Regions from separate parts of the Ruegeria sp. SATB027 genome, predicted to be linked through region 1. Evidence: riboswitches for the same ligand, from Rfam matches in the RefSeq annotation. Region 1 holds a riboswitch; each other region holds the start of a gene.
What was found. Region 1 has a riboswitch for cobalamin ahead of AC2FPW_RS15325 (hypothetical protein). Riboswitches for the same ligand answer to the same signal wherever they lie in the genome.
Positions count from the first base shown of each region.

Region 1 (3,376 bases):
ACCCAACTGATTGCCGCCAATGTCGATGTTTTGTTCATCGTCAGCTCGTGCAATGCGGACTTCAACCTTCCCCGGCTGGAACGTTATCTGGCGCTGGCGCATCAGGCCGGATGTTATCCGGTCGTTGTCCTGACGAAAGCTGACCAGTCGGATGACCCCGGCAGTTTCTCGGGACAAGTGCAATCTCTGGACCCTTTTCTGTCGGTGCTGGCGGTCAATGCGCTGGACCCGGCAGATGTCGAAAAGGTTCTGGCGTGGTGCCCCAAAGGCCAGACCGGCGCGCTGGTCGGGTCGTCGGGCGTAGGTAAAACGACGCTCAGCAACGCCATGACGGATCAAAACCTCGCCACGTCTGGAATTCGCGAAGACGACGCACGGGGCAGACACACGACAACGGTGCGCGCGTTGCACAGGATGGGTAACGGTGGCTGGCTGATCGACACGCCGGGAATGCGCGCATTACGTTTGCTGGACGCTCAGGACGGGATCGACAACGTGTTCTCGGACATCACGGAGCTTGGCCAAAGCTGCCGCTTTTCGGATTGTCAGCACGAGACCGAGCCCGGCTGTGCCGTGCAGAACGCAATCGGCGAAGGCGTACTTGACCCGACCCGGCTGGACCGTTGGCGCAAGCTGCGGCGCGAAGATCAGCGAAACTCGGAAACCGTTGCCCAATCGCGGGCGCGGGACAAGGCGTTCGGCAAGATGGTGCGCGGTGTCATGCAGGACAAGAAACTTCGCAAACGGCCATAACTGCAAGGTGTTAGGAAAACCTGCGTCGCGTCTGATCAGGCGATCAGGCGCGGCCAGACCGCTGCATTGCGACGGGCAAATGCTCCGATATGGCCTATTTCCGGCAGTCCGAATTCAGCAGGCTTCAGAAGGTGGCGTCTGGACTCGGGGCCGTACAGGTCGGCAAGGCGCCAAACTGCCTCGGGCGGAGCCATCTGGTCATCTTCGAACGTGAACAGATCCACAGGTGTTCCAGAACTGCCCCAATGCGCATCAGGCAAATTCTGCCCGATCTCGGGAACGTAGCTAAGAGGAGCTGTACACCATTTGCGCCATTGCCAGTAGACCGAGGCGGGCAGGTCCGACCCAAACCCGATTGCTTTGCCGGGCAGATACCCAAGCGCCCGCACCATCAGCGGTGCATGGCCATACCAGAACAGCCCTGCCAACCCCCGATAGGGCCATGGGTGATCTTTCAAAGTCACCAGCCCCGAACACACACCGATCATTCGGTCGATCTGGTCGATATCCGGCTGCACCGGCCCCAGCATCGCACCGACCGAATGGCCGATGGTCCACTGCTGCGCCTTTGGAAACCGCCTGCGCATCTCGGCCCGTGCCGCTGGCATGTCGATCAACGCCCAATCCGCCATTGTCGCGGTTGCGTCTTTCAGGCGGCCGACCAAAGAAAGCCCGTAGTCCCGATAGTCATAGGTCAGGCAAGCTATCCCCCGGTCGGTGGCCAGCCATCGCGCGAAGTGTTGATAATAGTCACGCGGCACACCCGTGGCACTGTTCAGCACGATAACCGTGTCCGACTCACCCACTGGCCGGTACAGCCGCGCCGACAAGGTCACAGACCCGGACGGAAAGCGGAAATCTTCGATCAACACTGTCTGTTCCGTATCCAACATGATCCCCGGCTTTCGCTGAAACAATCGGTTTGCCTGCCTTCGATGCCGACGACACTAGGCCGGAAGGTAAACCGCATCCAGCATGACCAAACGTCCGGCCTAAAGATCGGCTTGACTCGGAACGCGATCAGGCGCTAGCGGTTGTGTGATGGTTTCCGGCCCCCACAAGAGGTCGGGATGAAAAGGGAACACGGTGCGGTTTGTCTGGTCACACAGATATCAACCAAGTCCGCGACTGCCCCCGCAACTGTAAGCGGTAAGCAATGCCGAAATACCACTGGCCCACGGGCTGGGAAGGTCGGCAGAGCAATGACCCGCAAGTCAGGAGACCTGCCATCGGAACTGAAACCGAAACTCGGGCGGGGTGTCCGGGCAGGTCCTGATGGCGAAACGCTGTTCCACCTGCCCTAATATCCAGCCCACCACGCGCGGAGGGCGCAGGATGATCTGGAAGACAAAGTCACACGAATACAGCGCTACAGTGTGCCAGCGGACGGGCAAAACCTGCCCGGCTTTGGCGCGACTGGCCCGCTCGATTTCCGAAGCCATGGCGCAGGCGGTTTCGGCCACCAGCGAGGATTTCGAATTTGAAGGCAACAGCGCGCTGTCACATTGCGCGGAAGGGTGCATGGCAACGATCCGAGCGCGATCCGACAGCGTTCGCGTTTTCTGCGGGGCGCACCCTGATACGGCAATACGGGACCTTGATGCCTATGCCGATTTGATCTTCGGACCTACATTCAGCACGCTGCCCTCGGGCATTGTCGCGAACCCGCCTTGCGCCATGATCGAGGTTTCAACGATCCGGCCCCGGAAAACCGGCTACGCACCCCAGCAGCTGTCAGCTTGATCCCACTTCCACCTGTGCCGGGGTGATCCGGGACGCCCAGGCCAGCTGCGCATCGGTTTCGACAGCGCAGGGGCGCACGGCCCGCAGGCGGTCCAGTGCGTCGCTGGCGCGTTCACCGCATTCAACCATCAGTCGCAGAACAATCATCCCGGATCTGCCGCACCCCCCACGGCAATGCACAAGAACCCGGCCACCGCCCGACAGCGCATGTCGGGCCGTGGCGCTGACCTCTGGCCAGGCCTTCTGAACCGCCTGCGTCGGTGCTCCAAAATCTTCGATCGGCAGGTGAACCCACCGGCTGGCACGGCTTTGGATGTCGCTGCCAAAGTGCTGCGCGCCATCCTGAAGCATTTCAACATCCGTCGTCATTGAAATCACAAGGCCCGGTTTCCAAGCAGCAATCATATCCAGATCGCCGACGTAATCCCCGCCACGCCCGGGCATTGAAGTAAGGGCAAGCGTTCCGCCTCCGACCTGCAGAGCAAAAATGACCAGCTGCGACATGAAGTGCGTCCTCCCCCAAGGTACTCTTTAAGAAATGAGTCATTAAATCCGCTGGACCAGTTTAGTTGGAAACCAGCCCGTTTCTGAAACAAAAAATCATCGCGCCCCACAGTGGACGCGGACTGCCGCCGCCACTACGCTGTGCCGAAGCACCGAATCCGAGCGAGAAGACATGACAGACACGCCCAGCCCCGCCTATCAGGTTCTCGCCCGCAAATACCGCCCGGAAACCTTTGCCGACCTGGTGGGTCAAGATGCTATGGTGCGCACCCTAAAAAACGCCTTCGAGGCCGACCGGATTGCGCAGGCCTTTATCATGACCGGCATTCGCGGAACGGGAAAAACCACCACGGCGCGGATCATCGCCAAGGGCATG
Region 1 covers NZ_JBXWTH010000048.1:47,701-51,076, forward strand. The annotation lists gene rsgA (ribosome small subunit-dependent GTPase A) at 1-753, shown strand, start outside; gene AC2FPW_RS15320 (alpha/beta hydrolase family protein) at 789-1,646, opposite strand; cobalamin riboswitch at 1,780-1,998, shown strand; gene AC2FPW_RS15325 (hypothetical protein) at 2,089-2,496, shown strand; gene AC2FPW_RS15330 (protein-tyrosine phosphatase family protein) at 2,488-3,000, opposite strand; gene AC2FPW_RS15335 (DNA polymerase III subunit gamma/tau) at 3,173-3,376, shown strand, end outside.

Region 2 (3,376 bases), on a different contig from region 1:
TGGCCCCGCAGTACGCGCGTGTGACGCTTGGTATTTTCAGACGTTCATGGCCCGCGATTCTGTCGAACTGCGGGCCAGATATGGCGTGTTTTTCGGAACACCAGCCTACCCCTGCTCGTTCACGGGGCGCGATGTAGTCTGGTGTTTGCCTTACCCTCAGGCGCGCCCTTGTGGCACAACCTCGTATCCCGGCTCTTCCGGTTCATCATCCGTCATTTCGGCTGGAAAGCCCGGGGCGGTGATATCCAGGCCGGTTGCCTCTTCCAGCCGTTTGATAATATTTGGTGAAAGCTCGCGTTCGCCATATCGTGCGATACCATCGTTAAAGATGTTGATCATCACCGGGTTTATTTCCAGCGGCACCCCGGCGCGGTCGGCGACCTCCTGAAACAAACCGATATCCTTCTTCACCAGATCCATGGTGAAGGAAATATCGCGCGACCCGTTCAGGATGACCTGACTTTCGGTTTCGTGCACGAAGGATGTGCCGGACGAGATTTTGATCGCCTCATAGGTCGTGTTCAGATCCATCCCCGCAGCCTTTGCTGTAACCAGTGCTTCGGCGCAGGTAATCAGGTTGGCAGTGGCAAGATAGTTGGTCATCACTTTCAGCACCGAGGCCGAGCCCAGCTCGCCGGTGTGCAAAACCCGGCGGCCCATTGTCGTCAGGAACGGCAGAATTCGTTCAAACGTTTCCCGGTCACAGCCCGCAAAGATCGAGATATTGCCCGTCGCGGCACGGTGGCACCCGCCAGAAACCGGGCAATCCACAGCTGCACCGCCGCGTGAAATGACTTCGGCACCGAGGCGTTTGACTTCGGCTTCGTCTGTGGTCGACATCTCCATCCAGATCTTGCCGGGGCCCACTTCGGGCAACATCTCCTTCATGACTGCGTCCGATGCTGCCGGAGACGGCAGACAGGTGATCACCGCATCGCAATCGCGCATCAGCTGGGCGGGCCCTTCTGCCGCCTTTGCGCCTTTGGCGACAAATTCGGCCACCAGATCTGCGTTCAGGTCATGCACAGTCAGGTCAATGCCATTGCGCAAAAGGGATCCCGAAAGCTTGCCGCCAACGTTACCCAGACCGATAAATCCCACTTTCATATGACGCATCTCCAAGTTCGTCGTTTTCCCGTCATGCGACCACATACCGAACACGCACTTCATGCCGCCGAACGACGCCTACAGGTCGCTTTTTTCACCTTGGCTTATTTGTTGCGCGCGAACCGCTTGACAAGCGGGCCGGCGGTGCCGCATGTCCCGGACGTTGGTGTCGGCAACAGCCGATGAAAAGGGAATGCGTCAACGGTTCATCCGCCAAACGCAGCCGCCCCCGCGACCGTGACCGGAGAGGATGCCCAATGCCACTGGCCTGTGCCGGGAAGGCGGGACATCCGACAGAGCGACCGCTCTGGCATCCGCAAGCCGGGAGACCTGCCAACACCCGAAGTTGAAACCGGGCGGGGTGTTCCGGTGTCGGGTCCATGTGCAGACGTGGTGCCCGCATGAAACCCCGTCCCCCGCGAAGAGGATTTGGGGGGATGAGAGACATGACCGAGACCGCACCGGTAGAATTACTGGTCTGCACGACTTGCCGCCGGGGTCTGCCCTTCGAGGATGATGCTGAGCGTCCCGGCACATTGTTGCACAAGGCCTTGGAACAGGCTGCCCTGCCAGATGGCATCATTCTGAAACCTGTCGAATGCCTTTCGAACTGCGATCAGGGCTGTTCCATCGTTCTTCGGGGCGGGCCGGATCGCTGGACCTTTGTTTACGAGAACCTGAACGAAGTCGATCACGTCGATGTCATCATCGATGGTGTGACCAAGTATCTGGCCACAGACGATGGTCTGGTGAAGTGGCGCGACCGTCCTGAACATTTCCGCAAAAACTGCGCCTCGCGCATTCCCCCGATTGGAGGCTGAGATCATGTCGAACCTAGAAAAACTTCCCGTCACCGTGATCACCGGCTTTCTGGGCTCGGGCAAAACCACGCTGGTGCGCCATCTGATGCAGAACCCGCAGGGAAAGCGTCTTGCGATTGTTGTTAACGAGTTTGGCGATGTGGGTGTTGATGGTGACATTCTAAAATCCTGCGCGATACCGGATTGCCCTGCGGAAAACATCGTGGAACTGGCAAACGGCTGCATTTGCTGCACCGTGGCTGATGATTTCATCCCGACCATCGAGGCGCTGATGGCGCTGGAACCGCGCCCGGATCACATCCTGATCGAAACATCCGGCCTTGCACTGCCAAAACCGCTGCTGAAAGCGTTTGATTGGCCTGATATTCGTTCGAAAATTACCGTTGATGGCGTGATCGCGCTGGCCGATGCCGAGGCCGTGGCCGCCGGTCGCTTTGCTCCGAACGTTGAAGCGGTGGATGCCCAACGGCTCGCTGATGACTCGATTGATCATGAAACACCCTTGTCCGAGGTATTCGAAGATCAAATCTCGTGCGCGGATATCATCCTGCTGACCAAGCCCGATTTGGCAGGTCCGGAAGGCATCGCGAAAGCCAAACAGATCATCGCCGCCGAGGCACCGCGGCCGCTTCCCGTTGTCGAGGTCGCCGAGGGTGTCGTCGACGTACGTGTCGTGCTTGGCCTTGAGGCTGCCGCCGAAGATGATATGGACGCCCGCCCGTCACATCACGATGGCCATCACGATCATGAGCATGACGATTTCGAAAGCATCATCGTCGAGTTGCCGGAACAGACCGACCCTGCGGAACTGGTAGCCAGAATCGAACGTCTTGCGACTGAGCTGAATATCCTGCGCGTCAAAGGCTATGCCGCCGTCGCTGGCAAACCGATGCGCCTGCTGGTTCAGGCTGTCGGCGCGCGGGTTCGTCACCAATACGACCGCCCGTGGGAGCCCGGTGAAGAGCGCCGCTCGCGCCTGGTCGTGATTGCCGAGCATGACGACATCAAAGAAGCCGAAATCCGTGATATCCTCGTGGGTGTGACCGAGGTTGCCGAGTAAGTCATGCACGTCGTCTTTCGCGAAAGCCACGGGCTCGAGGAAACCGAGACCCCAACCGATCTGGGCCAAAGCCCGGGTGATCTGGTTGTGCTGTCCTTTTCCGACAGTGACCTGGGCGCTTTCGCGGCGGGCTGGCATCGCGGCGGCGGGCCTGAGGGGCGGATGCCCACGATGCGGCTGGCCAATCTTGCGGCGCTGAAGCACCCTCTGTCCGTCGATACCTATGTCGAACAGACACTTGAGGGCGCAAAGGGCATCCTGATCCGTCTGATAGGTGGCGTGCCCTATTGGTCTTACGGGTTGCAACAGGTTCTGGCACTGGCGCAGGCCAAAGGCATCGCGCTGGCCGTTTTACCGGCGGATGGGCGCGAAGACACTCGGTTGGATG
Region 2 covers NZ_JBXWTH010000031.1:65,838-69,213, reverse strand. The annotation lists gene AC2FPW_RS07485 (NAD(P)-dependent oxidoreductase) at 157-1,152, opposite strand; cobalamin riboswitch at 1,255-1,459, shown strand; gene AC2FPW_RS07480 (DUF1636 family protein) at 1,554-1,928, shown strand; gene cobW (cobalamin biosynthesis protein CobW) at 1,933-2,988, shown strand; gene cobN (cobaltochelatase subunit CobN) at 2,992-3,376, shown strand, end outside.
Region 2: it holds a riboswitch for cobalamin, as region 1 does, so the genes downstream of both, AC2FPW_RS07480 (DUF1636 family protein) here and AC2FPW_RS15325 (hypothetical protein) in region 1, are expected to answer to the same signal.

Region 3 (3,376 bases), on a different contig from region 1:
CCGCAGGACGCAGCGACCAGAGCGCGAGGAAGCCGGTAGCTCCAGATAATACCCTGATCAATGGGGTCGACGGGCAGGTCCGCTCCGGCCAGCTTGTTGGCCAGAACGGACAGAACCAAATCGGGCGACAGAGAGGTCTCCCCGATCATCGCGCCCGCAAGAACCGCCGCAATCAACAATGGCACGGTAAAGCACGCAGCCTTGAAACCCTGCCGTAAAATTGCGGCGACCTCGTTCACAGGTTGTTTCCGATGGTATCCAGCTTCTCGGCCAGATCCTCCAGTGCCGGGATTGCGCGGATGGTGGCGTCCATGGCCTGCGCATCCATAATGACGATCCGGTCATTCTTGACCGCATCCATCTGGCTGGTCACCGGATCAGTGCGCAGGAACTCCAGCTTTTTCAGGTAGTCGTCCGCAGCAAAGCGACGGCGGTCCATCTTGGCGATAACAATCACCGTCGGATTGGCCTTGGCAATGGTTTCCCAGCCCACTGTTGGCCATTCTTCATCCGTCTCGACGACGTTGCGGATACCCAATTTACTCATCATGTATCCCGGTGCGCCTTTCTGTCCGGCCACAAACGGGTCGCTTTCCATTTCGGGAGAGGAGAACCAGAATACGGCTGACACATCGTCCAGCTTCACGGTTTGCGCCTTGGCGACGGCTGCGGCTTCGCGGGCCTTGTACTCGGCAACCAGGTCCGTGCCGCGTTCGGACACATCAAAGGCTGCCGCCAGTTCTTCGATACCCTGATACAGCGTATCGGTCGAGAACGCCTGCAGGCGGGTGCCATCGCCGCCGACCGTATTGTCTTTGCCGATGCAATCTGCAGGCATTACATACGTTGGAATGCCCAGTTCGTGAAATTGCTCACGCGTGGCGACGATGCCCTCGGGTCCGACATGCCACTCATATTGCGCTGCGACCAGTCCCGGCCGCTTGGCAACAACGCTTTCAAAGCTGGGATCATTGTCCGCCAGACGCTCTACCTTGGCATTCACCTCGGCATATTCAGGCAGCACCTCGTTGAACCAGACCGAAGTTCCAAGAACCTGCTCGCCCACACCCAGCGCATAAAGCACCTCGGTCGCGGCTTGGCCGACCGTGACTGACGACGTCACTGGCGCGTCAAACGTGACCGAGTGACCGCAGTTTTCGATGGTTAGGGGAAAGTTTCCTTCGGCGGCAGCGCTGGTAGCCAGCAAGGAAAGGCCAATCAGGCCAGTGCGTAGAAACATGACAATCGATCTCCATGTGTCAATGACCAGAGAACGGGTGAATGGGCATTTACCGAAGCAACAGACGCTTTACTGCCTGCTGTGAGCGCAGGGTAGAAAATAGACCGCCCGGCGCGTTTCTTCGGCAACCTCCCCGGACAACCCCGCCCGGTGTGTTTCGGTTTCATACCGGCAGGTCTCCTGACTGACGGGTCTTTGTCTGTCCTGTCTTCCCAGACCAAAATGGCCCAGTGACGGAAATGGACAGCGCTCGCCGCCTACAGTTGCGGGGGCAGTTCCGGTTGGCACCAAAAGGCACCTCGGATTCCCTCTTAGCCACATCGGGACCGGTAAAACGCGGGTACCTTAACACTTACCCTGCGGCAAGAAAAAACTCCGGGGTCTTTCCTATTTTCTCGCAAGAGCATGGACCTGCGCGTCTCAACATGGCGCTGATATCAGAAAAGCCGCTGAGAACGCGCCAATATCCGGACCCGGATTCATAGTGTGTGATATTAGGGAAAATCATGGCTGGGGTGGTAGGAATCCTTGCCCCCCGATGAAACCTTAGAACTTTTCCAACTAGCCCGAGAAACTGGGGCGGTTTCGGGGGCATTCTGCTGAGCGAATCGACGGGCATTTTGACCGCTAGAGAGACCCGTTACGAGACCGCTAGAGAACCGCCAACTGGCGCAGGACAGGACCGCTGACGAGGCGTTTCGGGGGCTGACGGGGGGTGGTGTGGGTGCAAGGTAAAGAATGAAAGGGAAATGGGCACAGAAAGCGAGCTTTGCAAAGTTTGGCGGTTTTCACCGCTGTCACATACTTCGTGCGAATTCCTGAGTTGGAAATCGGCCACCTTTGTTGTTCTAATCGGTGCGTGCAGGCTGAACGACATTGAACCACATAGCTCACTCTTATTGTTCTTTCGTCGGAGCACCCCCTCCGATGTCGGTAGGCTCTTGAAACCTCCAACAATACTTGAGTGTAAGTTGTAAATGCGCTTGGGCAATAGGACCGTTCTCTTTGGCAATTCGGGTCATTTCCTCGCGTACTTGCAACGCCCATTTCCGTTCGTCTTCCCACTTGTTGTCGGGGCCATGGCGATCAGACATCTTGCCAAGAACCTGGCAAAGCTCTTGCGTATTGCCTTGCTTCAAATGCTTCATGGCAACTGCAGCAAAGCGTTTAACATCGAGGAGATGAAGAATGGGAACGCCGTAGAATGAATCTTCGTCGTTGACGTATCTGAATTTGAGATAGACTTGCGAGATATCGTCTTCAAACGCTTGCAACAGCGTTGACGTGATCTCGGGTAGGCTAGCCTCATAGCCCTCGATCTGGGCTGTCCTCATCGCATCAATGATCTCGTAAAACTCGTCGTTAGCATCACATCCATATCCCCCAAAGGAAAAGTGTTTTCCGCGTAGCCCCCAACCAAACTGTACTCCCAGCTTAGCAGGTGGAATTGCGTCTCCGGCTCGCAACTCTGAAACACGCTTCAATATGCGATCCTTCAGTTGCTGGCGGTCTTCCGTGAAGGCGCCATATTCTTGCAAGCGCAGAACTGTGTCAGCAAGTTGAAGGTAAGGTCCAGGTTCGATGGGCGTCTTGGCGAAAATGTAGTTATTAATTTGCTCGATTAGCGCGCCAATCTCATCCCAGCCCATGTCGCCCCAATGAATTGCTACTTTCCAAAGCGGGTTTTCTTCTTGAGGTTCAAATTGACGGGTTGCTTGAATGATCGCCTCCAATTGGGCGGGGTCGATATAGCCCCTCACAAACAGTGGTTCATCAAGTGAAATCGGAAAGGCAGAGCCACTATGGGCGAATATGTCTGCACCCTCGTGCCGATCAATTAGTTGTCTCAGATTCTGAAACTCTTCATTTTCCTCACCAGCTCCAACGACCACACCGCCCCCCCTGTGAGATAGCTGTTCTAAACTGATCTCGTCTCTCGCCAGTGCCATCGAAATAGACAGGTATGTTCGAACAAAGCGTGACATTGCATCTTGAGCAGAAAACCTCGCGCTCGCAATAGTGTCGAGGAGATGCGCGCAATCACGAACAGAACTTCGCAGCAGGCGAAGGTTGCCGTGATCCGCCTGGTCAAAAACTTCTTTCACGATAGATGCGTGATCCTTCAGGTACGTTTTG
Region 3 covers NZ_JBXWTH010000006.1:15,828-19,203, forward strand. The annotation lists gene AC2FPW_RS00480 (FecCD family ABC transporter permease) at 1-221, opposite strand, end outside; gene AC2FPW_RS00485 (ABC transporter substrate-binding protein) at 236-1,240, opposite strand; cobalamin riboswitch at 1,394-1,586, opposite strand; gene AC2FPW_RS00490 (P-loop NTPase fold protein) at 2,137-3,376, opposite strand, start outside.
Region 3: it holds a riboswitch for cobalamin, as region 1 does, so the genes downstream of both, AC2FPW_RS00485 (ABC transporter substrate-binding protein) here and AC2FPW_RS15325 (hypothetical protein) in region 1, are expected to answer to the same signal.

Region 4 (3,376 bases), on a different contig from region 1:
TGAAAACGCAACCATGCCGGTTGTGGCGGCGATGGCAAAGGCACCGCCGACCCCGCCCCATATCGCACCTTGCAGAGGTGAGTCATGGGCGATCAAGCGGCCAAAGATCAGCCCGGCCAAAACCGCGGGCAACGCGATGTTCAGGGTGTTGATCCCCAATACCGTCAACCCGCCAAAGCCAAAGAAGACGGCCTGCAGCAAAAGCCCGACGAACAAGGCCGGGAATGCGGCCCAGCCCAACAAAAGCCCGGCCATACCGTTGAGGATCAGATGCACTGACGAAGGGCCAATCGGCACATGAATCAGCGATGCCACGAAAAAGCTGGCAGACAGCACCCCCGCAGTGGGGATGCGATCAAGATCCAGCGACCTGAGGCCCATGGCAATTCCACCCGCAGCAGCGACTGCACCGCCGATCACGACCGGGTTGGACAAGGCTCCGTCAACGATGTGCATCTACGGTTACTCCAAATCCCAGGCGCGGATCCAGATGACCGCGTCCTGGCTTAGTTCTTTGCCGTTGTGTTCGGTCACGGGACCGGCGCCGAGCGCTGCAAAACCCCAATAGCCGGCTTTTGGAACGCCGAACGTGAAATACCCGTTATCATCCGAAATTGCGACCAATGCACCACCCGGCATCGGCGAGACCGTCGGAGCCGAGGCGGCAGCGCTTTCCATGTCCGGTTCTGCGGCCATGTACTCGATCTCGATCTCGGCACCCGCAACCGGTTGGCCTTCGGCCATAACCCGACCTGTAAACGTCGAACCCGCGATGATGTTGGTTGGTTTGGTGAGCGGGATGATCTCAATCGGCAGGCCCACCGGGTTCATCCAGTCGGTCGGCAGTTCGTTGCGGTTCAGGAATGCCTTGGCGATCTGCTGGATATAGATATCCTCGGATTCCTCATAATAGGGCTGGGGAACAGTCACCAACACATAGTCGCCCGACCGTTTGACGGGAACATAACCTTTGAATGCCGCGCCTTCGTTTTCGCCACCGGCGAAACGTACGGGTTCCAGGGTATCCAGCAGGTCGGTTTTCTGACCGTTGTGGATCACGTAGAATTCCTGCGGCTTGCCCAGATCCATGACATGCCCGTTCGAGAACGGATGCCAAAAGATCAGCTTGACCGGAACATTCCCCGGTGCGTCGATCATGGTGTCAGCGGTGTATTCCAGCAGGAAATGCGCATTTGCGATCGCTGGAAGCGCTATCGCCACAGCGGCTGCGGAAAGCAGCTTGGTCATCAATAGTCGTCCTTGTCCCATCGCACCAACCCCGGTACGAGATGCGTTTTGACTGCGGGGATGTCCAAGCTAAGCTGCTTTTTCAAGCATCCTGCTCCGACGCACATCCCGTCGCCGATTAGGAGTGCCCTTGTCAAAGGCACATGTCCGGCAGGTATCCTGACTTGCGGGTCAAAGCGTTGGGCTGGCCTTCCCGGGTTAACACCAGTGGCACTTCAGCCCTGCTCGCCGCTTACAGTTGCGGGTGCAGTTGCGGAATTGGGCCAAAGCCCGCACCGCATTCCCTATTGATTCCTGAGCACGCCCCGGAACCGGACATGCCGAGCGGCTTGCCAGACTTCTTCGGCATCCGTCAACGATCAATTGCGCTGGCTGTCAAAAAGTTTAGCGGGCAATGCCCTTTTTCCGACGGATCTGCTTTGGATAAAGGTCGGGGTTTTTCGGGAATGAACCTACCCTTCGAGCAGGTATCTTTCCGACAATGGCAAACTGGCCGCCCCCAATGAGCGGGCATCCGGGCCTGCCGTCCCCACCTGCACCAAGGGCCGTTCAAGCCCGGTCAGGTTCATGTCAGATAGTTTGACCTCAACCAATTCCACCAGCCGCGCCTTGATGCCTGCGGGCATCCAGCCATCAATCTTGACAGATTCGAAGTCGATCAGGCTGCAAGACGAGACGATGGCATGTGCGATCCCGTGCGCCGCCTGTTTCAACCAGTTCTCAAGGTGGGTTTCCGGTATGTCCCAATGCTGTGTCGTTTCCCAGATTGAGCCGGCTGTTTTGGCATTCCCACCAACTGCGCGCTCCAGCACATAAAGACTGGCGACATCTATCAATGGTTTCACTCCGCCTGCGTCGTCCGGCACAGGCAATGGACCAAGCGCACCGGCGTTTCCCCGCCCTGAAAAGATGGAACCGTTCAGAACCACCCCGCCCCCGATGAAGAAGCCCACATAAAAATACAGGAAATCTCGTGGGCCTTCCGCCGGGCCAAACACCAGCTCGGCACCGCAAGCGGCCGTTGCGTCGTTCTGCAGGAATACCGGCAAGTCATAGCTTGCGGCCAGTGCGCCTTTCAGGTCCGCGTCACGCCACGGATCCATTTTCTCCTGCGGAACCTGCAATGTCTGCGCCCAGTCCCAAAGGTAGAACGGCATCGCAATCCCAAGACCCGCGATCCGGCTGCGCGCCTCGGGCGACAGTGACGCCATCACTTTGTCGAGGCTTTCTTTGGAAAAGCTCAATGTCGCCTCGGGCGTCGGAAAATCATAAGTCCGCCGCTCACGGTGCCTGACATTGCCAAGGAAATCCGTCAGCACCAATTCGGTACTGCGCCGCCCGACTTTGAGCCCGAAGAAATAAGCGCCTTCCGGGTTCAGGCGCATGGGAACCGAGGGCTGTCCGACTTTTCCCCGGACCGGTTCGCCGCGCAGAAGCAGCCCATCGGTTTCCAACTGGCGCATGATGACCGAGACCGTCTGCGCCGACAGCCCGGTCATCCGCGCGATTTCAGATTTTGCGAGGGCCTGATGGCGCCGGACCAGTGACAGGACAAGCCGTTCATTTCGGGCCCGCATTCCACTTTGGTTGGTGCCGCGCATATCTGGCTCGCGTACGCCAGTGGTATTGTCCAAAGAGTTCATTGCAGACACGGCCATCCCCTTCATGACGACAATGTTGAAACCCTTCCTTTCTGTCAATAATAAATAAGAGTGATTTATTTATTGACTCGAAATTGGAATCTTGTGATGGTTTTCACGTTCGATCGGGCCGGTTTTCGCCCGATCAAACGTATGCCCGGACGGGCATTGGGAAAACTGGGAGGACTACCGATGAAACTTGCGAAACTTGCAGGCGCCACGGCGCTGGCGGTTACGGCCATGGCAAGCAGTGCAATGGCCGAAGGTGAAACCGTTTGCCTGATCACCAAGACGGATACCAACCCTTTCTTTGTTAAAATGAGAGAGGGTGCGACCGCTAAAGCCGAAGAGCTTGGCATGACGCTGAAGGCCTTTGCCGGCAAAGTCGACGGCGACCACGAAACTCAGGTTCAGGCCATTGAAACCTGCATTCTGGATGGCGCAAAGGGTATCCTGCTGACCGCGTCGGATACGTCGTCCATCGTTCC
Region 4 covers NZ_JBXWTH010000054.1:15,315-18,690, forward strand. The annotation lists gene cbiM (cobalt transporter CbiM) at 1-456, opposite strand, end outside; gene AC2FPW_RS16155 (DUF4198 domain-containing protein) at 463-1,248, opposite strand; cobalamin riboswitch at 1,381-1,579, opposite strand; gene AC2FPW_RS16160 (ROK family transcriptional regulator) at 1,701-2,891, opposite strand; gene AC2FPW_RS16165 (sugar ABC transporter substrate-binding protein) at 3,081-3,376, shown strand, end outside.
Region 4: it holds a riboswitch for cobalamin, as region 1 does, so the genes downstream of both, AC2FPW_RS16155 (DUF4198 domain-containing protein) here and AC2FPW_RS15325 (hypothetical protein) in region 1, are expected to answer to the same signal.